DNA from 4 places in the Paenibacillus sp. FSL H7-0703 genome. Region 1 is predicted to be linked to each of the others. Evidence: riboswitches for the same ligand, from Rfam matches in the RefSeq annotation. Region 1 holds a riboswitch; each other region holds the start of a gene.
The links. A riboswitch is a leader RNA that binds a small molecule or an ion and turns the genes downstream of it on or off. The one in region 1 is predicted to bind thiamine pyrophosphate.
Positions count from the first base shown of each region.

Region 2: it holds a riboswitch for thiamine pyrophosphate, as region 1 does, so the genes downstream of both, tenA (thiaminase II) here and thiC (phosphomethylpyrimidine synthase ThiC) in region 1, are expected to answer to the same signal.
Region 3: it holds a riboswitch for thiamine pyrophosphate, as region 1 does, so the genes downstream of both, MHB46_RS12060 (ABC transporter substrate-binding protein) here and thiC (phosphomethylpyrimidine synthase ThiC) in region 1, are expected to answer to the same signal.
Region 4: it holds a riboswitch for thiamine pyrophosphate, as region 1 does, so the genes downstream of both, MHB46_RS00540 (thiamine phosphate synthase) here and thiC (phosphomethylpyrimidine synthase ThiC) in region 1, are expected to answer to the same signal.

Region 1 covers NZ_JBBOPF010000001.1:2,415,788-2,421,565, reverse strand. The annotation lists gene MHB46_RS10520 (alpha/beta hydrolase) at 1-809, opposite strand, end outside; gene MHB46_RS10515 (IclR family transcriptional regulator) at 1,108-1,851, shown strand; TPP riboswitch at 2,007-2,119, shown strand; gene thiC (phosphomethylpyrimidine synthase ThiC) at 2,306-4,150, shown strand; gene MHB46_RS10505 (hypothetical protein) at 4,272-4,424, opposite strand; gene MHB46_RS10500 (YitT family protein) at 4,931-5,767, shown strand.
Region 2 covers NZ_JBBOPF010000001.1:4,607,076-4,612,853, reverse strand. The annotation lists gene MHB46_RS20635 (glycosyltransferase) at 1-852, opposite strand, end outside; gene MHB46_RS20630 (NAD-dependent malic enzyme) at 1,250-2,971, shown strand; TPP riboswitch at 3,064-3,166, shown strand; gene tenA (thiaminase II) at 3,305-3,994, shown strand; gene thiM (hydroxyethylthiazole kinase) at 4,069-4,911, shown strand; gene thiD (bifunctional hydroxymethylpyrimidine kinase/phosphomethylpyrimidine kinase) at 4,908-5,738, shown strand; gene thiE (thiamine phosphate synthase) at 5,735-5,778, shown strand, end outside.
Region 3 covers NZ_JBBOPF010000001.1:2,757,815-2,763,592, forward strand. The annotation lists gene MHB46_RS12050 (bifunctional 2',3'-cyclic-nucleotide 2'-phosphodiesterase/3'-nucleotidase) at 1-2,056, opposite strand, end outside; gene MHB46_RS12055 (pyridoxamine 5'-phosphate oxidase family protein) at 2,277-2,711, opposite strand; TPP riboswitch at 2,982-3,091, shown strand; gene MHB46_RS12060 (ABC transporter substrate-binding protein) at 3,283-4,326, shown strand; gene MHB46_RS12065 (hypothetical protein) at 4,334-4,516, opposite strand; gene MHB46_RS12070 (MTH1187 family thiamine-binding protein) at 4,820-5,113, shown strand; gene MHB46_RS12075 (ABC transporter permease) at 5,110-5,778, shown strand, end outside.
Region 4 covers NZ_JBBOPF010000001.1:115,657-121,434, forward strand. The annotation lists gene MHB46_RS00530 (hypothetical protein) at 1-471, shown strand, start outside; gene MHB46_RS00535 (ABC-F family ATP-binding cassette domain-containing protein) at 656-2,209, shown strand; TPP riboswitch at 2,303-2,411, shown strand; gene MHB46_RS00540 (thiamine phosphate synthase) at 2,676-3,269, shown strand; gene thiO (glycine oxidase ThiO) at 3,334-4,482, shown strand; gene thiS (sulfur carrier protein ThiS) at 4,479-4,682, shown strand; gene MHB46_RS00555 (thiazole synthase) at 4,685-5,452, shown strand; gene MHB46_RS00560 (ThiF family adenylyltransferase) at 5,449-5,778, shown strand, end outside.

The DNA.
Region 1 (5,778 bases):
TGCACAAACATGATCGGGAACGGATAGTTTTCCTTTTTAACCTCCTGATATGGAATCTGATGCAAGCTGGTGCCGTTCAAGACTGGAAACAGCAACTCCAGAATTTCCAAAGACGGATGTCTTGGCAGATTAATTTGATTGTGAATGTTATGGTACAGCGTATCCGGCTCCAGCAGGAAGGTGCTGTCCAAAATCATTGCGTCCACATCCTTGGTTTGCAAGCCCGCCTGAAGAGCGGTTCCTGCCCCCATGGAGAAGCCCCATACGATAATCTCCGACGAGCCGCGTTGCTTCGCAAGCTGAATTGCTCCGAGGAGCTGTTGGGATTCTGCTTTGCCTCCGGTTGCGACTGCTTTGCTGTTTTGTGACGCAAATCCATAATCGAACATGACCACATTAAAGTTCAAACTGTGGGCATAATGCGCCAGATCATACATGGGAATCCAGCTTTCTTCGCGGTTAGCCCCATAGCCATGACTGAAAATAATCGTTTTCCGCGATTGATCCGCCGGGATATACCAGCCTTGTACGATGCGGCTACCATCCTTGGCAGGGAAGCTGACTTCCTCATAAGGCATGTTTTTGGCCTGCATCGGATTAGAGTACAGTGGTGCAACGGTGGGATTCGTAAGTACCCATGCGATGTAAGCATGCAAGGCAATAAAACAAAACAACAGAAAAAAGACGACCGACAGCAGCAGAGCAATCACAACGTGCTTGAACCGCAGCAGACGGGGATTAAAGAGTGGGGTGGACGGCTCCTGAACAGCGGTCTGTAGCTGAGCGTTGCGCTGGGATGTCGAAATCATGTAAGAGCCTCCTTATATAAAATTGATCTTCGTTTCATAGAATTTAGGTATAATTCCACTTGAAAATAGTAGTGTAGGTCCGTATAGATACCTATTATCGTATGATGGGGATTATCCAAAGTCAACGCCTGAACCGGAAAAGTAAAAATGATGCAAAGAATTGTCGATGTTTGTTCTCGTTCTGTAATATGGTTGTCACAAAAACATCGGTTTACAGTAGCCGCGACTATTCTATATAATTTATGTAACCATGTTTCATAGTGTGAAACGAATATGGATACAAGAGGAGCGGTTCACGATGGAAGACCGTAAATTAACCGTTCGCGCTGTAGAGCGTGCACTTGATATACTGCTGTGTTTTACCGCAAATTCGGATCTTGGCCTGACGGAGATTGCCTCCAAAATTGGTCTACATAAAAGCACGGTTCATCGGCTGCTGACTACGTTGGAGGATCGGGGCTTTGTCGTTCGGAATGCCGAAACGGAAAAATATCGACTGGGCTTCCGCATTTGGGAGCTATCCACGCATTTGTCCCAAAGTGACGAGCCGGCGGTGCTGTTACAACCTGCAATGGAAGGACTACGTGACCGTCTGGGTGAGACGGTCAGCTTGTACTTACGGGACGGCAGCATGCGTATTCGCATACAAGCCGTGCAGAGCAATCAGGCGATCCGCAGGGTCGCGCCTGTAGGTGCGCGTATGCCGCTGGCTGTAGGGGCCTCCAGCAAGGTGCTGGCGGCCTTTATGCCGCCGCAGGAGCTGGAAGCCCTGCTAAGCGGGGATGAATGGCCGCCCTCAGTAGACCCGGAGGTCTATAAAGCCCAGCTGCAGGACATTCGCGAGAAAGGCTATGCGACCAGCTATGAAGAACGGGAACCAGGGGCTGCTGCTGTGGCAGCGCCAATTGTGAACCGGAAGGGACAGGTCACTGCGGCTTTATCTGTATCTGGCCCGGTCAGTCGACTTGCACCCGAGACGCTACATGACTTTGCTCCGATTTTGATCGAAGCGGCGAAGGAAATGGGGCTTATGCTCCCGTAACAAGAATGAACACAGTTGAAGCAAGCAGAGTGATTTGATGGGGAACGTCTCCTTGGTAAAGGGAACCTAAAAGGGTTGCCAAAGCCATAAATTTGAAGTAGTCTGGTAAGGAAGGCGGGATGTCTGTTATATCCGCCTCATGTGAATAGAAGTATCACAGTTACTGGGGGAGCCTGTAATGCCGGGCTGAGATGGAATCGTGCAAGATTCCGGACCCTTTGCACCTGATCTGGATCATACCAGCGTAGGGAAGTAATCGGCCATTGAAATGTATACGCGGCTGCTGTCTTCAGTGGCGCATTGGAATGGATTATTCCATATGCGTACTGTCTGGATAGCTGCCTCGTTAGATTAGCCGGTTCCCTGGGGAACCGGCTTTTTTGCATAGATCAGCGCCACCCTGGGAATGGTTCCGGATCGGTGTGTCATTTCATCGAAACGGGAGGAATGGACAATGAAGCCGACAGAAGCAGAAGGAACAAAAGGAACAGAATTGAAATCAGCAGAAGTAAGATTGGTAGGAACAAAAGAAGTTGAGGTAGAGAAGACAAACAGGGAGCAAGCCAGTGGGGTAACGCCCTTTCCAGGGAGCCGTAAGGTATATATTCAAGGCTCACGGCCGGACATTGCCGTGCCAGAGCGCGAAATTGCTCTTCATTCTACACATACGCCGCAGGGCACGGAGCATCATGAGCCATTGCGTGTATATGATACAAGCGGTCCCATGACCGACCAAGCCTATCAGGTCGATATCCGTCAGGGCCTGCCTCCATTACGGCGAGCTTGGGCACTGGAACGGGGCGATGTGGAGGCTTACGAGGGACGCGCCGTCAAGCCGGAGGATAATGGACTGAAACCTGGCTCCAAACGGGAGACAGTGGAATTTCCCGGCGTGACCAACCGTCCGCTTCGTGCTTCGCAAGGGCGTACAGTGACGCAAATGCATTATGCACGGCGAGGGATCATTACGCCCGAAATGGAATTTGCGGCGATCCGCGAAGGGGTCGAGCCTGAGTTTGTACGGCAGGAATTGGCGGCTGGACGAGCCATTTTGCCTTCGAATATCAATCACCCGGAAAGCGAGCCAATGGTCATTGGGCGTCATTTTCACGTAAAGATCAATGCGAACATTGGTAATTCTGCGGTTACCTCCTCCATCGAGGAGGAAGTGGAGAAAATGACTTGGGCTGTGCGTTGGGGCTCGGATACGGTTATGGACCTGTCCACAGGCCGTAATATCCATACAACACGTGAATGGATCATTCGGAATTCTCCTGTACCGATTGGGACTGTGCCGCTGTATCAGGCACTTGAAAAGGTGAACGGTGAAGCAGAGGCGCTGACGTGGGAGCTGTATCGCGATACGCTGATTGAGCAGGCGGAGCAGGGAGTGGACTATTTTACAATTCATGCAGGTGTATTGCTGCGGTATATTCCGATGACGGCGAATAGAATGACGGGAATTGTATCCCGGGGCGGGTCAATCATGGCAGCCTGGTGCCTTGCGCACCATCAGGAGAATTTTTTGTATACACATTTTGAAGAAATTTGCGAAATTATGAAAGCCTATGATGTGGCCTTTTCTCTCGGGGATGGTCTACGTCCAGGTAGTATCTATGATGCGAATGATGAAGCACAGTTTGCAGAGCTGGAAACGTTGGGCGAGCTAACGCAAATCGCATGGAAGCATGATGTTCAGGTCATGATTGAAGGGCCGGGACATGTCCCTATGCATAAAATCAAAAAGAATGTGGATTTACAAATGGAGATTTGTAAGGAAGCTCCTTTCTATACCTTGGGACCGCTCACGACGGATATTGCCCCCGGATATGATCATATTACCTCAGCCATCGGGGCGGCGATGATCGGTTGGTTTGGGACGTCCATGCTGTGTTATGTTACGCCTAAGGAGCATTTGGGTCTGCCCAATAAGGATGATGTCCGCGAGGGTGTCATTACCTACAAAATTGCGGCACATGCTGCCGATCTGGCGAAGGGTCATCCACGGGCGCAGCAGCGGGATGATGCTTTGTCCAAGGCACGCTTTGAGTTCCGGTGGCGGGATCAGTTCAATCTGTCGCTTGATCCCGAGCGGGCCTTGTCTTACCATGATGAAACGCTACCGGCAGAGGGCGCCAAGGAAGCACATTTTTGCTCGATGTGTGGTCCCAAATTTTGTAGTATGCGCATCACGCAGGACATTCGCGCCTATGCAGCGGATAAGGGGCTGAACACTCAAGAAGCAGTAGCTGCCGGGATGCGTGAGAAGGCAGAGCAGTATCGGGATGGAGGTCAGTAAGACGAACGTGTGAGTTTAGGAACAAATGAATTAAAAAAGCCGTGGTTCTCTACAGTCGATGTAGGAAACTACGGCTTTTTAGCTTATGTAAAGCGGATCATGCAACCGGATAAACGGCGCCTTATTTTTTACCCATTTTTTCATTTAAAATGTCCTGAAAGCTGAGCTTCTTTTCCGAGCTATCTTCTTTCTTCTGCATACTCACCGCGTTGGCACGTTGGTATTGGTGGTGAAAGGGCATCAGGGTGTGGACGGTTAAGTTCATTGTATTCATGTAGGTCATTCCTCCAATTCCATATTGTCAAATTCAGATTGAGTTGCTTAGAACGTCTGTATAGGACTATTTGTATGTACTTGATGTCGTAATGCTATGTAGGTTGCTTGGTAATGTTTCAATCATTATACCCACATTTTTTCAAAGTAAAACGCTTTTGACATAAAACAGGAAGATGGTCATATGTGTCCAAAATGTCGATTAGGAGGATGGTCGTTTTAGAGGAAAATGTGCCTAGGTCTAAAACAAGGGCTAGAGGCCCGTTTTCTTAGTTTAGTAGTCGGGATTGTGTTTTTTTGTCGAATAACCTTGTAAAAGGAGAATTTTGCGGAATCCAAGTCAGGATTGAGGCAGTCTGGTGGCGAATTAAAGTGTCAAAGTTGTATTGACTTTATGTTTGGTAGTAGATACCATGAACTGGTTGTCAGCGTATTTTGGCAACAAGAGTCAGCCAATCCATCTGGCGATTCATCCTTTGAAATGTTATAGAAAGGATTAGAGCATATATGAAAAAAAGTATTGCAGATATCGCATTTATTATTCTGGGTGCGTTTTTTTTCGCGCTAGCTGTTAATCTGTTTGTGATCCCGAATGAGTTTGGCGAGGGGGGCGTTACAGGGGTTACGATCATTTTGTACTACCTGTTTCAGTGGTCTCCCTCGATCGTCAATCTGGTGATCAATGGCTTGCTGTTGATTGTCGGATATAAATTTTTGGACAAGAGAACGACCCTGTACACTATAATTGCGGTCGCTTTTAACTCGCTGTTTTTACATTTAACGGTCAACTGGCGGATTGATTCGCATGAGCCGACGATTAATGCTGTATTTGCCGGAGTTTTGGTGGGGGTCGGCATTGGCTTAATCGTACGGGTAGGTGGCACTACGGCGGGAACGGTCATTTTAGCCCGGATTGCCAACAAGTATCTGGATTGGAATATCAGCTATGGCTTGCTGTTTTTTGATTTGATTGTCGCATTCTCTTCCTATTTTATTATTGGTCCGGAAAAATTGATGCTAACTATCGTTATTTTGTACGTTGGTACAAAGGTGATGGACTTCATGATCGAAGGACTGAACCCGAAAAAAGCGGTCATGATCATTTCGGAGCACCAAGATAAAATTGCCGAGATGGTTATCACAAAAATGGATCGTGGAGTTACCGTCCTGTCAGGCCACGGATATTACACTAAAAATCCAAAAGAAGTGCTGTATATCGTCATTAGTAAACAAGAGGTGTCAGCGCTTAAAAAGATAGTGAAAGCCATCGACACAGCAGCATTCATTACCATTCATGACGTGCGGGACGTGTTTGGAGAGGGCTTTCTGGATATTTCGAAGTAGCTCGCGTGCGA
Region 2 (5,778 bases), 2.2 Mb from region 1:
AAAAGGACGGGAAATGACTCGCTTACCAAAGCTGACGACAGATCGCAATAAAGATCGATTCTCAGCGGTCATATCCTTGGTTCCGATCACGACATCATAATAGCCCTGCTGAACAACATTAATCATTCTGGCAATATCCTCAATAAAAAAGGAGTCATCTGCGTCCACAAATACGTAGTAATCCGCACCAATGGTCCGCATCCCTTCCAGATACGTCCCTGCCTTACGTGTATTGCGTCCCAATTCCCTTGTTTGAAGCAGCGGGCTAAGATTCTGATTAATCCGGTTTACGGACAAGTCCGTGGCTACCTCCAGCGCTTTAATCAAGGCATTCGTACCATCGTAGCTGCCATCATCAATGAGATAAATCGAACCTTCAATAATATGGCTGCGGATAAAGACCTGCAATCGTTCAGCAAAGGTTTTGACATGAACAAAACGTTGCTCTTCGTTATATACAGACAAGATAAATGCAATATGTTGGCTTTTGGTCGAATACTCGGGATAGAGCAAGCTTTGTATTTCCGAAAGCATTTCTTCGTTGTCATTGGCTTGCCAAAATAGCAGCCGCAAACGACCTACTCCGATGATTTGCACCATATGCTGATCACTGAACGGAAATGTTACATCCGTCACTAGTAACAATGGCATTTGCGGAAATTGGCAACGGATCTGATTGGCTTTCCGCACTGCCTGCCCCGGCTCCCTATAATCAATCAGGCAACAACATGCGTTCTCGTAGACTGAAGCTGCCTCCGTGTCCTCGCACTGTATAAATTGGTAAAAACAAATCACATTGGGATAATCAATAGCCCTGTCGTTATCGCTAAAAATGGCTATAGGTCCCTGCACACAAACCTCTCCTTTTCCTCCGAATAGTTCTATTTTGTTGAAAAAGAATTAAGAATGTTTGCTTATAGGGATTAAATTAATGTCCAAATGCTTCATATTTTCTTAACAAAATAGCTGACACTCCATGATATATATGGAGATAAGAGAAGAAAAACTAATTTTCATATTTGATAAAAACAGAGCACTTAGACCTGATTCATTAGAACCAAAGTCATCAGGAATGGTTAGCGAATCTAAATCGAAAGTTAGTTCATTTATATCATTAGAAAGAAACAAATATGGTTATTTTGTCATAGATAAATGCAAGAATAAAACATATTTGCACGTCCATACTATGGACAACATGTCATCTTTCGTTATGAATAGTTATGAAAATGAAGAGAAGGAAGGTCTTTCTATGGAAGCATTTTATGTCAATCGCGATGGGTCATTATCTACTCCATTACGGGGAAAGGATGTGTTGGCAAATCCCCTTTTGAACAAAGGTGTCGCTTTTACAGAAGAAGAACGCAAGGAGCTGGGTTTGGAAGGAATCCTTCCTCCAACCGTCCTTTCATTGGAGAAACAGAGCGTACGGGCATATCAGCAGTTTCTGGCACAACCCACCATGCTGCGAAAAAATGCTTCTCTCAACGACCTTCACAACCGAAATGTCGTACTCTACTACCGGCTGCTAACCGATCATTTGAGTGAAATGCTGCCCGTAGTCTACACGCCGACCGTAGGAACCGCGATTCAAGAATATAGTCACGAGTACAACCGCCCTGGAGGCATATATTTGTCGATAGATAACCCGAACGGTATTGGACAAGCATTCCATAATTCTGGTTTGAGTGGCCATGATGTGGATCTGATCGTCGTGACAGATTCCGAAAGTATTTTAGGGATTGGTGACTGGGGCGTCGGGGGGATTAACATTGCTATCGGCAAGCTTGCAGTGTATACGGCTGCGGCAGGCATTCATCCCGGGCGGGTGCTGCCAATTGTACTAGATGTAGGTACAAATAATGAAAAGCTGCTGAATGATCCACTGTACATCGGAAACCGCCATAAACGGGTTCGCGGAGAAGCCTATAACCAGTTTATTGATACTTTTATCAGCAAAACGTTAGCGCAATTCCCAAAGGCGCTTTTACATTGGGAAGACGTGGGCAGCGTAAATGCACGCCATATTATAGGAAAATACGGTCAAAGCATACTCACCTTCAACGATGATATACAAGGTACAGGAGCGGTGACCTTGGCTGCGATTCTTTCGGCGGTGGGTGTCACCAAGACTCCGCTGCGTGAACAAAAAATACTTGTTTTCGGCCCAGGGGCAGCAGGAATCGGTAATGCTGATCAAATTCGGGGTGCTATGATCGAGGACGGCCTTTCCGCAGAAGATTCCTTCAAGTCCTTTTGGGCCTTTGATTATCGCGGGCTGTTAATGGAAGATATGGAAGACGTATTGGAATATCAGAAACCGTATGTGCGCAAAAAGGATGAAGTCAGCTCATGGACCCGGTCGGGTGACGGCAAAATACCACTGCTAGAGGTCATCCGTCAGGTGAAGCCTACGATATTGATTGGAACTTCCGGTGTAGCAGGTGCCTTTTCTGAAGAGATCATCAAGGAGATGGCGAAACATGTAGAACGCCCGATCATTATGCCCATGTCCAATCCTACAAACCTTGCAGAAGCAGTACCCGAGGATTTGATCCGGTGGACCGATGGCAAAGCACTGATTGCAACCGGAAGTCCTTTTGAGCCCGTCACCTATAACGGTACGAAATTTGAGATTGGACAGGCGAACAATGCCTTTGTTTTTCCGGGACTGGGTCTGGGTGCGATTGTGGTTAAAGCCAAAAGGATTACCCCTGCGATGTTTACAGCGGCAGCAGTTGCTGTTGCCAATGGTGTAGATTCGAATACGCCTGGCGGTGCGCTACTCCCTCATATCCGAAAATTACGCGAAGTTTCGTACGCTGTTGCGATTGCGGTTGCAAAAGCCGCGATACAGGATCAGGTAGCTCAGGCGCACATTTCAGATGTGGAACAAGCTATACGAGATGCAATGTGGAAACCGGAATATGCCAAGGTCAAAGCTGTGGAAAGTGTAATTCATCACCCTCACTAAGCTCAAAACACCTAACTAGAGGAAATTTCATATTTTGCACACTATGTTTGACATAGCGTATGAACGTATGTACAGTAATAGTCAAAAGAATAGAAGTCCACTAGGGGAGCCGCTATGGCTGAGACAAGAACGTATCTTGGACCCTTTGAACCTGATCTAGTTCGTACTAGCGTAGGAAAGTGGAGCCTTCGTATATAAGGTTTCAAGCGTTTTTTTGCGTATTGGGCCTATTGTTGAAGCCGCTCCCATTTTTCCGGGGCGGCTTTTTAGCGTTGTTCCGGAATTATATTCTTACAGGACTTCTTGCTCTTCAATTTGATGGAGGTGGGGAAATTGAGTTTTACACAAGAACTCCGTCGGCAGGCGGACGGCATTTTTCAAGCGATTTTTGAGCACCCCTTTGTGAGAGGTATTGCTGAAGGAAGTTTGACAAGGGGACAGCTGATTCACTATGTAAAACAGGACTTTGAATATTTGAACGCCTACATGCGGATATACGGCATCGCAATCTCCAAATGCACCAATCGGGAGGATATGGCTGTATTAAATGAACAAATCTCTTTTATTCTCCACAGCGAGGTTCATCCGCATCAAAATTTCTGTGCTGTTGCAGGGGTGACCTATGAAGAGTTGCAGGGATATCCGCTCGCTCCGTCGGCTCATCACTATATCCGTCACATGCTGACGGTTGCCCATGAGGGTAGCCTGGGCGAGATCTTGGCTGTGCTGCTGCCATGTATGTGGACGTATGCCGAGATTGGTCGCAGGCTGCTGGATGAAGTAAAGCCGGATGAGTCTCATCCGTTCTATGAATGGATGGGCTTCTATGGAGACCAGCTTGATGATACAACACTCAAGTTCCGAGAACGTGTAGATGCTTGGGCGGAAGGCGCAACGGCTGCTGAGCGAGAGCGGATGATTGAGCATTTTATACTGAGCTGCCAGCTGGAATATAAGTTCTGGGATATGGCTTATAGGCAGGAAGAATGGCCGGTCCATATGCAGGCAGCGGTCTTGGAATAGTCAGCCTGGCGATTCGATGCGTGAAGTACGGTTAATGCCCTGTTGGACCACTAACTATAGAGAGGATAAACATTATGAGTACATGGGAAAAAAGTTATTCGGATCTCCTGACGAAGGTACAAAACAGCAAACCCCTCGTTCACAATATGACCAATGTGGTAGTCACCAACTTTACGGCCAACGGCCTGTATGCATTGGGCGCCTCCCCGGTGATGGCCTATGCACCCGAGGAAGTAGCAGACATGGCAAAAATAGCGGGAGCCGTCGTATTAAACATCGGTACACTGAACCGCGAACTGGTGGATGCCATGATCATTGCTGGACAATCGGCGAATGCACACGGTGTTCCGGTGCTGCTAGATCCGGTCGGTGCGGGAGCAACGAGCTTTAGAACTGAATCGGCACTGCGAATCCTGAGTGAAGTCAAAATCTCATTGGTGCGAGGCAATGCAGCCGAAGTCGCACATCTTGTTGGAGAAGCGCGTGAGATTAAAGGCGTAGATGCCGGTGACAGTGCTGACAGCGACCATGTCGATCTGGCAATTCGGGCTGCTCGAACGCTCAATACGATGGTTGTCATTACTGGAAAAGAGGACGTCATCACCGATGGGGCCGAAGCACGAATGATTAGCGGCGGAGACGCGCTCCTCACGAAGGTAACCGGAGCAGGCTGTCTGCTGACCTCTGTGTTAGGTGCCTTTGCAGCTGTTGAACCCAACCTGCTGCTCGCAGGTACAGCAGGTTTGGCATTTTACGGTGCAGCAGCTTCTCGAGCCGCAGCACGTACCGCAGAGCTGGGGCCCGGCAGCTTCCAGATTGCCTTTCTCGACGAGCTGGCCAAACTGCATACAGGTTCACTAGAGGGGCATGTCTCGATCCATGAAGCCGGAACAACAGCAGCAGGTGGTGCGCGATGACAGACGTTCGTGTACCCAGAGCGCTGACGATTGCTGGTTCGGACAGTGGCGGCGGGGCTGGAATTCAAGCTGATCTCAAAACCTTTCAAGAACTTGGCGTGTACGGCATGTCGGCTATTACAGCCGTTACCGTACAGAATACCTTAGGAGTCCACGGCGTATATCCGCTACCAGAGGAAGCAACAGCAGAACAGATCGAAGCCGTAGGATTAGACCTTGGAGTGGATGCCCTGAAGACTGGTATGCTGTTTAATGCCGGCATCATCCGTCTTGTGAGCGAGCAGATCCGAAAGTTCGGCTGGAAAAAGGTCGTCGTCGATCCCGTGATGATTGCCAAGGGAGGCGCTGAACTGCTGCAACTGGAAGCGGTGCAGGCTTTGAAGGACGACCTGCTCCCCTTGGCACTGGTCGTTACACCGAATATCCCGGAGGCGGAAGCCCTGACAGGGATAAGTATCCATACGATGGAGGATCGCCGCGAGGCTGCGAGACATATTAGCAGTATGGGACCAAAATTCGTTGTGATCAAGGGTGGCCACGCTGACGAGAGCGAGAGCAGCGGACAAATTGTTGACCTGCTTTTTGACGGAACCGCCTTTATAGAGCTGAGCGGCAAGCGAGTACGGACTGTCCATACACACGGAACAGGGTGCACTTTCTCGGCAGCGATTACCGCGGAATTAGGGAAAGGGATGTCTGTACCGGAGGCTATCTCGAATGGTAAAGCCTTCATCCAGGCGGCGATTGAGGATACGTTGTCTCTGGGACAGGGACACGGCCCAACCAATCATTGGGCCTACCGACGTCGTCAGGAGATGCTTCTATGAGCGGCAGAATATTGTCAGAGGTGGTGCGCCGCCATCTACA
Region 3 (5,778 bases), 340 kb from region 1:
CGGGTTTGGTCGTTTTAACAGCAGGCTTTGCTGTTGCTTTCGCGGGAGCCACAGCTTCCTTTACAGGAGTCGTTGCTGCACTAGGCTTAGCGCCAGCTTTTAAGCTGTATTTGGCAAAGCCGTCTGCCGCGCTGCTCAAGAATGAAATTTGTTGATTTCCTGCCAGCACGTCTTTGGCATCAGGAGAGGACTCGAAAGTAACCTTTGCCTGACCAAAAGGAGCAATAGACCAGTTGCCATCCGCCGATGGATTAATCGTTCCGTTCGTACGGATATAGTCAATAACGACTTGACGACTTTCATCCGGTGCTGCCATCACAATTCGTTTGCCATCTGGGTTGGCCAGTTTGGATGAGGAAGCACGATAGTTATTGGTGGCTACAATAAATTTCTGCGCAGGATCAATAGCCTTTCCATTGTATTGCAGATCCTTGATGCGATGCGCTGAAGAATCAATAATCGTTCCCTTGGCATCATATCGTGCAGGCTGAGTTACATCAATCTGGTAGTTCACACCGTCAATAACATCAAAATTGTAGGTTGGGAAATCTTTGTTGATCAGCGATTGCTCTTCAGTTTGCTTTGGATCAATACGGTTGAACTGACCCGCAGACCACTCCAGCCATTCCTGAATTTCAGCACCGGTCACTTCTACAGCATGAACCGTGTTCGGGTACACATACAGGTCGGACACGTTTTTAATCGCTACCGTACCTTCAGGAATATTGGTGTAATACTCGGCTCCGTTTCGACCACCGGCCTTGAATGGAGCGCCTGCCGACAATACTGGAAGTTTTTCGTATTCAGTTCCTTTAAGATGGTTTTGCACATACCATTTCTGTGCATTCGTCACAATTTGAATAGAAGGGTCGTCCTGCACTAATGCAAAATAGCTGGTAATTGGCGCAGTCGTTGTTCCGACAGGTTGACGAATATAATCCAGCGTTCCTTTATGCTCTTCCTTGATCGAATCTGTCAGTTTGTAGTCAGGAGTAAACTGCACAGCCTGGTTTGTGGTACTCACAACCGGACGCACTTCAGACTGAGAATTCGTTACGTGCCACTCATCTTTTTTCTTTTCCAGGCTCAGGTCAATAATTCCCAGCTCCTTGCCCCATGAAGAAGCTTCTACAGCTGGCACGCCATTAATGGTTCCCTTATCCAGATCTACGCCGCTCATTTCTTTAAAATCAGGTCCAGGGAAAGATTTATGAGCATGCCCAAACAGAATAGCGTTAATTCCGTCCACCTGGCTCAAATATTTAACGGCATTCTCCATCATTGGCGTTTGTGGCACATCCTCATAACCCGTATGCGCAAGCACGACAATAATGTCAGCACCTTCTGTTTTCATTTGAGGAATAAACTTTTTCGCCGTTTCCACGATATCCTTCGTAACGACCTTATCCTTTAAATTGGCTTCATCCCACTGCATAATTTGAGGTGTGACCAAGCCGATGACACCCACTCTGAGCGCATGCTCTTCACCTTTCTCATCCGTTACCGTTTTATCAAGAATTCGATAAGGGGTAAAATAATTTTTAGTAGCTTGCCCTCCCTTATCAACATAAACATTCGCATTTACGTAAGGAAAATCGGCTCCCTTGAGCGATTTCTCCAGAAAGTCGAGGCCGTAGTTGAATTCGTGGTTGCCCACTGTCGCCGCATCATAGCCCATCAAGTTCATCATCTTGTAGACCGGATGGACACCGCCCTCTTTCTCGAAGGTTTTATTTCTGGCCATATAATCGCCTAATGGATTGCCCTGCAGCAAATCACCGTTATCGAACAGCATGCTGTTTCTCGTTTCACTACGCGCCTGTTGGATCAAACTGGCTGTGCTAATCAGGCCATATTCGTTGGTTTCTTTGTCCGAATAGTAATCGTAGTTCATCAGGGATGCATGAATATCCGTTGTTTCCATGATCCGCAAATTCACTGTAGCGCTATCGCGAGAATTGCTAGCTGCCCAGGTTGGAGCGGCTGAAAACACCAGCATGCTACAAGCTACAACGGCTGCTGTAAACCCTTTAAACCAATTTTTACGAAATAACAAAATATACCCCTCCTCATTAAGGTGTATGACTCATATACATACTTTTGCACATATATGTAAGCCTTGAACCCACCATTTCTATTTTAATCCAACGCCACGCAAAAGAGTAGTCATTTACTTAAATTATTTATGAAAAAATAATTAATTTTCTCAAAAATAAAAAACCAGCAAACCTCCTAAAAAACTCGGAGATTCACTGGTTTATCCATTTATATTCTCATTATTTATTCCACACTTGGCGCTCCGTTTGCTGACCCACATACTCAATGCGAGTCGGATTCACGTCCAGAATGACATAATCGGGATCATCCGGTCCGGAAAACCATTCCTTCAAGGAATCGTTCCACACTTGTTTGCGGAGCCCCTCATCAGCTGTAATCTGGACAGTAGCCTCCACTTCTACGACTTCCTTTGTACCGCCAACTTCATAACCCAGCAGCAGATAAGCATTCGGATTATCCTTTAGCTCATCCACTTTATGCGTTTTACGATCTGTCGCCAGATGAATGTTCATTCCATCGTTAAAAAGGGCCATATAGCGTACTTTCGGTTTGCCACCCTCTACCGTACCTAACGAGCAAAATTTGTTGTTATCCAAAGCCTTCACAATGGCTTGTTCTAGTTGGCTACGATCCAATGTTTCCGTTTTACCCACAGTACAACAACTCCTTTTCACGAATTAGAATTCTCTACGGCCATGCCATTGGGCACCAGCCCATCTGAACCTACCTGCGCAGCTGTTCTGAAAATAACATGACCCGATCAGATCGGATTGATGCATACTCATTTTCAGATCAAAGCTCACAGTAAAAGTGTACCCTGTCGTTCGGCAAATGAACCGTCTTCTCTTCCTCCATGCTGGACAGACCCGCATTCAAGGCATATAATCGTCGTAGTAAACCCGAATAAATGAACCCATTAAACCATACAATGCCAGGGGTGCTGGAATCGGCCGGCTGAGAGTGTGTCCCAAGACACTGACCCTTACAACCTGATCTGGGTAATGCCAGCGTAGGAATGCTTAAGCAAGATGTGCCTTTTTTACATAGGACCATCCCTTACTTTGGTATATACAAGCGCAAGCGTCCCGGAACCTCGGGGCGCTTTTTTGTTGAAGATTAAGTTGTTGGAAAGATCGCGTCCGGCAGATGTTATTTTTATGAAAATGGGAAACCTAAGCTGTCTGATTGGACGGATAACGGGTAATTAAAGGAGAGAACACAACGATGAAGCGCATGAAAATGTTAAGCCTGGGACTGATCAGTCTGTGGCTCATGGCCCTGACCCTGACCGCTTGCGGTGGAAGTCCCTCCACATCCCAAGAAGCGGCTCCCGCTACCAACACTCAAACGTCTACTCCGGCAAAGGAGCTCAAAGATGTTAAAGTCGTGCTCGACTGGACACCCAATACGAATCATACGGGACTCTATGTTGCCAAGGACAAAGGATTTTACGAAAAAGCGGGTTTGAATGTCCAAATTATTCAACCTGGTTCAGGCGGAGCCGATCAAATGGTTGCCTCTAATGCTGCACCTTTTGGTATCAGCTACCAAGAAGGCGTCACACAGGCTCGTATGCAAGGCGTGCCGCTTGTTTCCATCGCTGCGGTGATTCAGCATAATACCTCAGGCTTCGCAGCCCCAGTAGATCGCGGAATTAAGAGCCCCAAAGATTTTGAAGGTAAAAAATACGGCGGTTGGGGCTCTCCTGTAGAAGAAGCGGTCATGAAATCCATCATGGATTCAGACAAAGGCGATGTGAGCAAAGTGAAGATCGTCAACATGGGCAATGCAGACTATTTTACAGCCGTGAAGCGAGATATCGACTTTGCCTGGATTTTCTACGCATGGACCGGAATTGAGGCCCAGCTTCGAGGTGAGCCATTGGATATGCTGTATGTAAAAGATTATTCCAAAAGCCTCGATTACTATACACCTGTAATTGTGAGCAACGAACAGACAATAAAAAATGATCCAGAACTGGTCAAAGCGTTCATGGACGCTACCGCACAAGGCTATGAATACACTATCGCCCATCCAGAAGAAGCCGCGGACATCTTAAGCAAAGCTGTACCGGAGCTGGATAAAAAACTGGTACTTGCCAGCCAAAAATGGCTAAGCCCGCGTTATCAGGACGATGCCGCGCAATGGGGTGTGCAAAAAGCGGAGGTATGGCAAAACTATTCGGACTGGATGTACGAACGCAAGCTGCTCAGCAAGCCTTTGGAAGTGGATAAAGCCTTCACAAACGACTTCTTGCCCAAGCGTTGATCATTTGTTAAACCACTAAATAAGACTGAACTAGAGAAGTGAACGAAGCGCCACTACGCAGTCGGATGGTGCCTCCCATCGCTGTTGTACCCAGATTTCTTTTATGAATATCCAGAAGTTGAAATCTGGGTACAAAGGCGAATGTTAACGCTTGTACAGCACCATTCCGCCCACTTCGTTCTCGTTCCACTTGGTTCTTCTTTAGTCTCATAGTATCTAAAACGCAAAAACAGATGCGCTTGTGTGTAAAAATGCTACACAACCTAGCTTAAAAACTAAGGTGCTTTTAAGGCGGTTGGCAGCGTAGCGGTTCATTTGAATCTGGAGAAGCGAAGCGTTCGCCTTTGCCGTTGGATTCTTACCTTTAAAATTTAATTCAAAGAATCCCAAGGCAACAGCGATCGTAAGATCAAATGAAACGCGAAGCGGTCTCCCCCGCCTTAAACCAATTTATTTTCCTATAACTTAAACAATAAAGGACAGGTGAATTTTCATGGCTAACACACTGCTCAGTATTCAAGTAATCCCTAAAACTCCTAATAACGAGGACTCTTACCCGTATGTAGATAAGGCGATTGAGGTCATTCAGCGCTCCGGCGTCAAACATCAGGTGAATCCATTGGATACGACCATGGAGGGCGAGCTCGACGAGTTGCTGAAAGTGGTTAAAGAAATGCACGAGGCTTTGACGGAAGCGGGCAGTCCCAGCGTCATTTCACAGATCAAAATCGCACATAACCCACAAGGCATCAGCATGAACAAGCTGACCGAGAAATATCGCCCATGAATCCGAAAGGCAAGAACGCATCCTGGTGGAAAAGCGTATGGCCGCCCCTTGTGGCGGTCCTCTTCTTTTTAACGGCCTGGCAGGGGGCGGTTTCCTATTTACATATTGAATCCTGGCTACTGCCAGCTCCATCTCTAATCGTACAAGAGGGCATGGGGCAATCGGCGTTGCTTGGAGCCCATACATGGGCTACGATTCGTCTGACACTTGCGGGATTCGCAATAGGGACAGCAACGGGACTGTTGATCGCCATCGTTCTTCATACCATTCCTTTTCTCAAATCTGCTCTATACCCGCTCTTGATCCTTAGCCAAAACATTCCGATCATCGCTCTGGGTCCGCTGCTCATGGTGTGGTTTGGTTTTGGCGTGCTGCCCAAGCTCATGGTCATTACCTTAGTATGCTTTTTTCCCGTGGCTGTAGCGGCCATGGACGGGCTGACTCGAACAGACCGTACGATGATGAACTATATGCGGATGTCGGGTGCAAGCCGCATGTCTATTTTTATGAAGCTGGAGCTGCCACATTCCCTGCCGCAAGTCTTTTCTGGCGTTAAAATTGCTGCTACCTACAGTGTGATGGGCGCGATCATTGCCGAATGGATCGGAGCTAGTGAAGGAATTGGGTATTATATGCTGCTGCAAAAATCGGCCTATCGCACGGAC
Region 4 (5,778 bases), 2.3 Mb from region 1:
GAGGGCTTTCAAAAGGAACTTCAGGATCAGACTCCTATATCTTTACTGAATAATTCAGAAACTTTTGAACAAATACGTCGTTCCACCATTGTTGGCAGCGTCCAAGAGGACCTGGCGCGAATGATTAATGTCCATAACGAAAAAGCTGCACGTAACGGCATATCCTATACATTCACACTACCGATCATTCCGCAAGAGGAGTGGTACAACACGGTAGATGATGTGGGTCTGATCGCGTTTATCCAGGGCATTCCGGTCGGAGACAGGTATTACAATAACTATGGATTTGGTGGTGGGAGAGTCGTCAGAAAGCAAGACATTATCGGTGGCATAGAACTAGATACTGGAATGAAGTATTTTTATAGAGATTCATGTCCAGCTCCCTTTAAAGCTAGTGAACGTTTTACGAATGAGAAGTCTGCAGCAGCTGCGGGATACTTTGAGTACAAATGTTATAACGGCTTAAAATAATCACCCTCATGGGTGGTTTTTGTTTTTTTAGGCAGATCCATACCAAAAAACCTTAAAATTCACTGTTTTCAATATTCCGATATGGTTGCAGAATGTGCTACAATAAAGCTTTGAAAGAAACGAAATGCATATGAAATAAGAACAGTCGGCAACGCCGATGACAATAAGGAGCCAAAAACAGCTTATGAGTTTATTGACTGTAGAAAATGTATCCCACAACTTTGGGGACCGCGCATTATTTAAAAATGTTTCCTTTCGATTGCTTGCGGGGGAACGTGTAGGTTTGGTAGGAGCTAATGGTGTTGGTAAATCGACACTCATGAACATTCTCACTGGAAAATTGCTTAAGGATGAGGGTAAAGTGGAATGGACTCCACGTGTACGTTACGGTTATCTGGATCAGCACACCAAGCTGACACCGGGCAAAACGGTACGTGATGTATTAAAAGACGCTTTTCTTCCTTTGTTGGAATTGGAAAAGGAAATGATGCAGATTACTGACAAAATGGGGGATGCTTCTCCTGAAGAGTTGGAAGTGTTGCTGGAACAGATGGGTGAAATTCAGGAGCAACTGGATATGGGGGATTTTTACCTCATTGATGTGAAGGTTGAAGAAATGGCGAATGGACTAGGTCTGTCGGCCATAGGACTGGATCGGGATGTATCTGCACTTAGTGGCGGGCAACGGACAAAGGTGCTTCTTGCTAAGTTGCTGTTGGAAAAACCGAATGTCCTGCTCTTGGATGAGCCTACCAACTATTTGGATGTAGAGCATATTGAATGGCTTACGCGCTATTTGAAGGATTATCCCTATGCTTTTATTCTTATTTCACATGATACTGAGTTTATGAACCAGGTCGTTAATGTTATTTACCATCTTGAATTTGCCAAGATGACCCGTTATTCAGCTAACTATGAAAAGTTTCTTGAAATGGCGGATCTGAACAAAGCTCAGCATATTGATGCTTATGAGAAGCAACAGGACTTTATTAAGAAACAGGAAGATTTTATTCAGCGTAATAAAGCGCGTGCTTCTACCTCAGGCCGAGCAAAGAGCCGTGAAAAGCAGCTTGATCGGATCGAACGTATTGATAAGCCTGAAGAAGCCGCAAAACCAACCTTTCAATTCAAAGAGGCACGTGCAAGCGGAAAGACGGTATTTGAGGGTATTGATTTTGAGATTGGTTATACACATGCCCTTTTGCCTAAAATGTCCATGACGATTGAACGTGGCGAAAAAATTGCAATTGTTGGCTACAACGGTGTCGGTAAATCGACATTGCTCAAAACCATATTGGGAAAAATTCCGCCAATCAGTGGAAAAACCTATCAAGGTGATTTTTTGCAGCCCGCTTATTTTGAGCAGGAAGTAAAGGCAGAGAAAATTACACCGATTGACGACGTGTGGAATGAATTTCCGCATTTGAACCAGCATGAAGTACGAGCGCATTTGGCGCGCTGCGGTTTGAAAAATGAGCATATCACACGTCCGCTATCTGCGCTTAGTGGTGGAGAACAGGCTAAAGTCCGTCTTTGCAAACTGTTAATGCGTGAAAGCAACTGGGTATTGTTCGATGAGCCTACCAACCACTTGGATGTTAAAGCAAAGGATGAGCTGAAACGTGCCTTGAAGGAATACAAAGGGACGGTATTGCTTGTATCTCACGAACCGGACTTTTACGAGGATTGGGTAACCAAAACGTGGAATGTGGAAGAGTGGTCAAGTAAAGTTAACTAAAATCAGTTAAATCCAGTTCTGCATATTTCACACGAAGTGGGGTTTGCAGAATTAGGAAAATATGCTAAGCTATCTATAGCTTATACAATAAAATAGTCACACTAGGGGAGCCGCCCATGCGGCTGAGACGGAATAAATGGATTTCGGACCCTTTGCACCTGATCTGGGTTATGCCAGCGTAGGGAAGTGAGCGCCGTACAAACAAGGCAACACCATCTTTATTTTGTTTGTGCGTGGGACGATACACGTATACGGATATCATGGTCCGTTCGATTATTGGACGTTCGTTAAACCACTTCCTTGGGGAAGTGGTTTTTTTGCGTTTCGTTCATTTTAAGTTGTTCGAGCTTCCGTAGACGGATTCACATACAATCCCCTTTCATTACTGCTGGTAGACGTGGCTGCTAAGCTTAAATCCTTTAATCCAATGTGAGGTGAAGACAAAATCGAATTACACGCAATTTCGATGGAAAAGGGCACTATTGCACAAGCCGCCCGAGTGGCTGCTATGATTTGTCCGTATGTTCATTATGTACACGCACGTTTAAAACAGAATGGTGCCTCTGCATTGCTTTCTTTGACTCGCAGCATGGTGGAGCAGGAAGTTCCTTTGCAACAAATTGTAGTAAATGATCGTGTGGATGTAGCTTTACTTACTTTGGTTGGAACCGTCCAGCTACCAGCTAATGGATTACCTGTTGTGGATGTGAAAGGCCTACTTTCAAAGAGTACACGCTGTGGAGTGTCTGTGCATTCCTTGGAGGAGGCACAGACCGCCGAGCAGGCAGGAGCAGACTATGTACTTTATGGTCACGTATATGAGACCCATTGTAAGCCCGGTATTGTACCGCGGGGTTTAGCTCAGCTTGAACATATTTGCAGGCTGTCGAACATTCCGGTGATCGCGCTGGGCGGCATACAACCGCACCATATCCCGGAGCTTTATATGGCCGGAGCAAGCGGAATTGCGGTGATGTCTGGTATATGGGAGGCTGAGTCGCCCGTTGCAGCTGCGATGGAATATAGGCGAATGGCAGATCTTGTAGTTCACAGCTTGTAGCGAGAAAACGAGAGTAGAGGCAAGCTGAAAGCAGAATGGTTTATGGAGAGGAGACACGGAACAAATGCTAAAGATACACACAGAGGCAAGAGCGATAGGACATGCTGAATGCTTGGTCATAGGTGGAGGTGTCATCGGCAGTTCCATTGCTTATCATGTGGCCAAGGAGGGAAGAAGTACGATCATGCTGGAACGATTGATCCCGGGTGAGGGAGCCTCAGGAGCAGCGGTTGGAATGCTGGCAGCGGAAAGTGAAGAGTTCACCGACTCTGAGCTGGCACGATTTGCTCGCAGAAGTCGAGATGCATTCCCTGAGCTTGTCTGTGATCTGGAGCGTTTGTCGGGTATTTCGGTGGAATTCCGTACAGAAGGATTTGTGACCCCTTTCCGTACGGAAACTGAAGGCCAAAAACGCTGGAAAGCTGCTAAAACGCGAGAGGATGATTGTCCTATCTGGTGGGATGCGAGGGAATTGGCCCGACGAATTCCAGGTTTGGATGAACAAGCGATCGGAGCAATATATCGTTCAAAGGAGACACAAGTGGCTCCTGTCCAGCTTTGTCGTGCTTATGCAGGTGCTGCTGCGGTGCTGGGAGCAACGGTATGGTCTGGTACACGGGCAGAGCAACTGGTCATACAGGATGGTCGAGTTTGCGGTGTCCGAACAGATAGCGGCTTTTTTTCCTGCGATCAGGTCATTATTGCTGGAGGCTTGGATAGCATGAAATTACTGGCGCAGGTTGGGTTTGAATATCCACTTTATCCGGTCAAGGGCGAAGCGGTAGCGGTCTCCTTGAAGGATCACCCATTAGAATACACCATTTATGCTGATGATATTTACCTCGTGCCTAAACAGAATAACGAGCTTTGGATTGGGGCAACGAGCCTTCCGCATCAATATGACGAACAAGTGACCGTAGGAGGCTTGGAGGGCTTGCTGGCACGTGCCTCTGCCTGGCTGCCGCGCGTCCGTGAAGCTTCTTTTATACGCACTTGGGCGGGCTTACGTCCGCAGGCTGCATCAGGTCACCCTTTTATAGGCACTGTTCCTGGGGTCGAGGGCGTATATGCTGCAGTCGGGCATTATCGCAACGGTGTCCTGCTGAGTGATGCTACCGGGCGTGCGATGGCAGCTATGCTTAATGGGGCTGGTGCAGCAGAACTTGGGATAAGTAGTTTTTCTTCTGAGCTCCTCAAGGAGAAAAGCTTATGAAGCTGACGATTAACGGCCAGAGCATGACCTTTTCTAATCGAATCACTCATGTGAATCAATTGCTACATGAGCTTGATGTAAAGGTGAAAACCGTAGTGGTGGAGCTGAATCGGCATATATTGAGCCGTGAAGATCATGATGAAGCGGTACTGAAGGATGGAGATTGCCTAGAGATTGTACATTTTGTGGGAGGCGGTTGATTATGTTAACCATTGGAAAAGCATCTTTTACCTCGAGGTTGTTGTTGGGAACAGGAAAATTCTCTGATCTGGATATCCAATCCCAAGCCGTAGAGGCTGCTGAGACGGAAATATTGACGTTTGCTGTACGGAGATTGAACTTGGAGGAACGGGATAAGCAGCATTTTCTCGATATGCTGGATTTGAGCCGGTATACACTTCTTCCCAACACAGCAGGGGCTACAACAGCAGAGGAGGCGATTCGTATTGCCAAATTGGCAAAAGCCTCCGGCCTGTGCGATATGATTAAGGTGGAAGTCATTGGGGATAGCAAGACACTGCTCCCTGACCCTTTTGAAACGTTGAAAGCTAGTGATAAGCTGTTGGAAGAAGGCTTTATCGTGCTGCCCTACATATCGGACGATGTGATTCTAGCAAAGAGGCTACAAGAGCTTGGAGTACACGCCGTTATGCCTGGAGCTTCACCGATTGGTACAGGACATGGTTTGCTCAATCCGTTTTCATTAGGGCTAATTATTGAACAGGCGGAGGTTCCGGTTATTGTCGATGCGGGTATTCGCTCACCCGGTGACGCGGCAATGGCGATGCAGTTAGGGGCAGATGCTGTTTTGTTGAACACAGCCGTATCAGGAGCGAAGGACCCAGTAAAAATGGCCGAGGCTATGAAACTGGCTGTTCGTGCTGGAAGGTATGGTTTTGAGGCGGGGATGATTCCTGTAAAACGTTACGCTTCAGCAAGCAGTCCGACAGAAGGTATGGTTCAGGTATGAAGGTAACTGACAAATCCGGTGCAGGAGAAACACATCCAAGTGACCGTTATTCCAGACAGGAAAGATTCGCGCCCTTTGGACCGACAGGACAACGCCGGCTTGCTTCTTCCCACGTACTAATCATAGGTGCCGGAGCGTTAGGTACAGGTATTGCGGAAACGCTCGTTCGCGGGGGCGTAGGTACAGTGAGCCTCGTAGACCGGGATTATGTGGAATGGAGCAATTTGCAGCGCCAGCAGCTTTTTCAGGAAAGTGATGCTGCGCAAAGATATCCCAAAGCAGTAGCTGCTCAGCGAAGATTAAAGGATATTAATTCGGAAACGGTT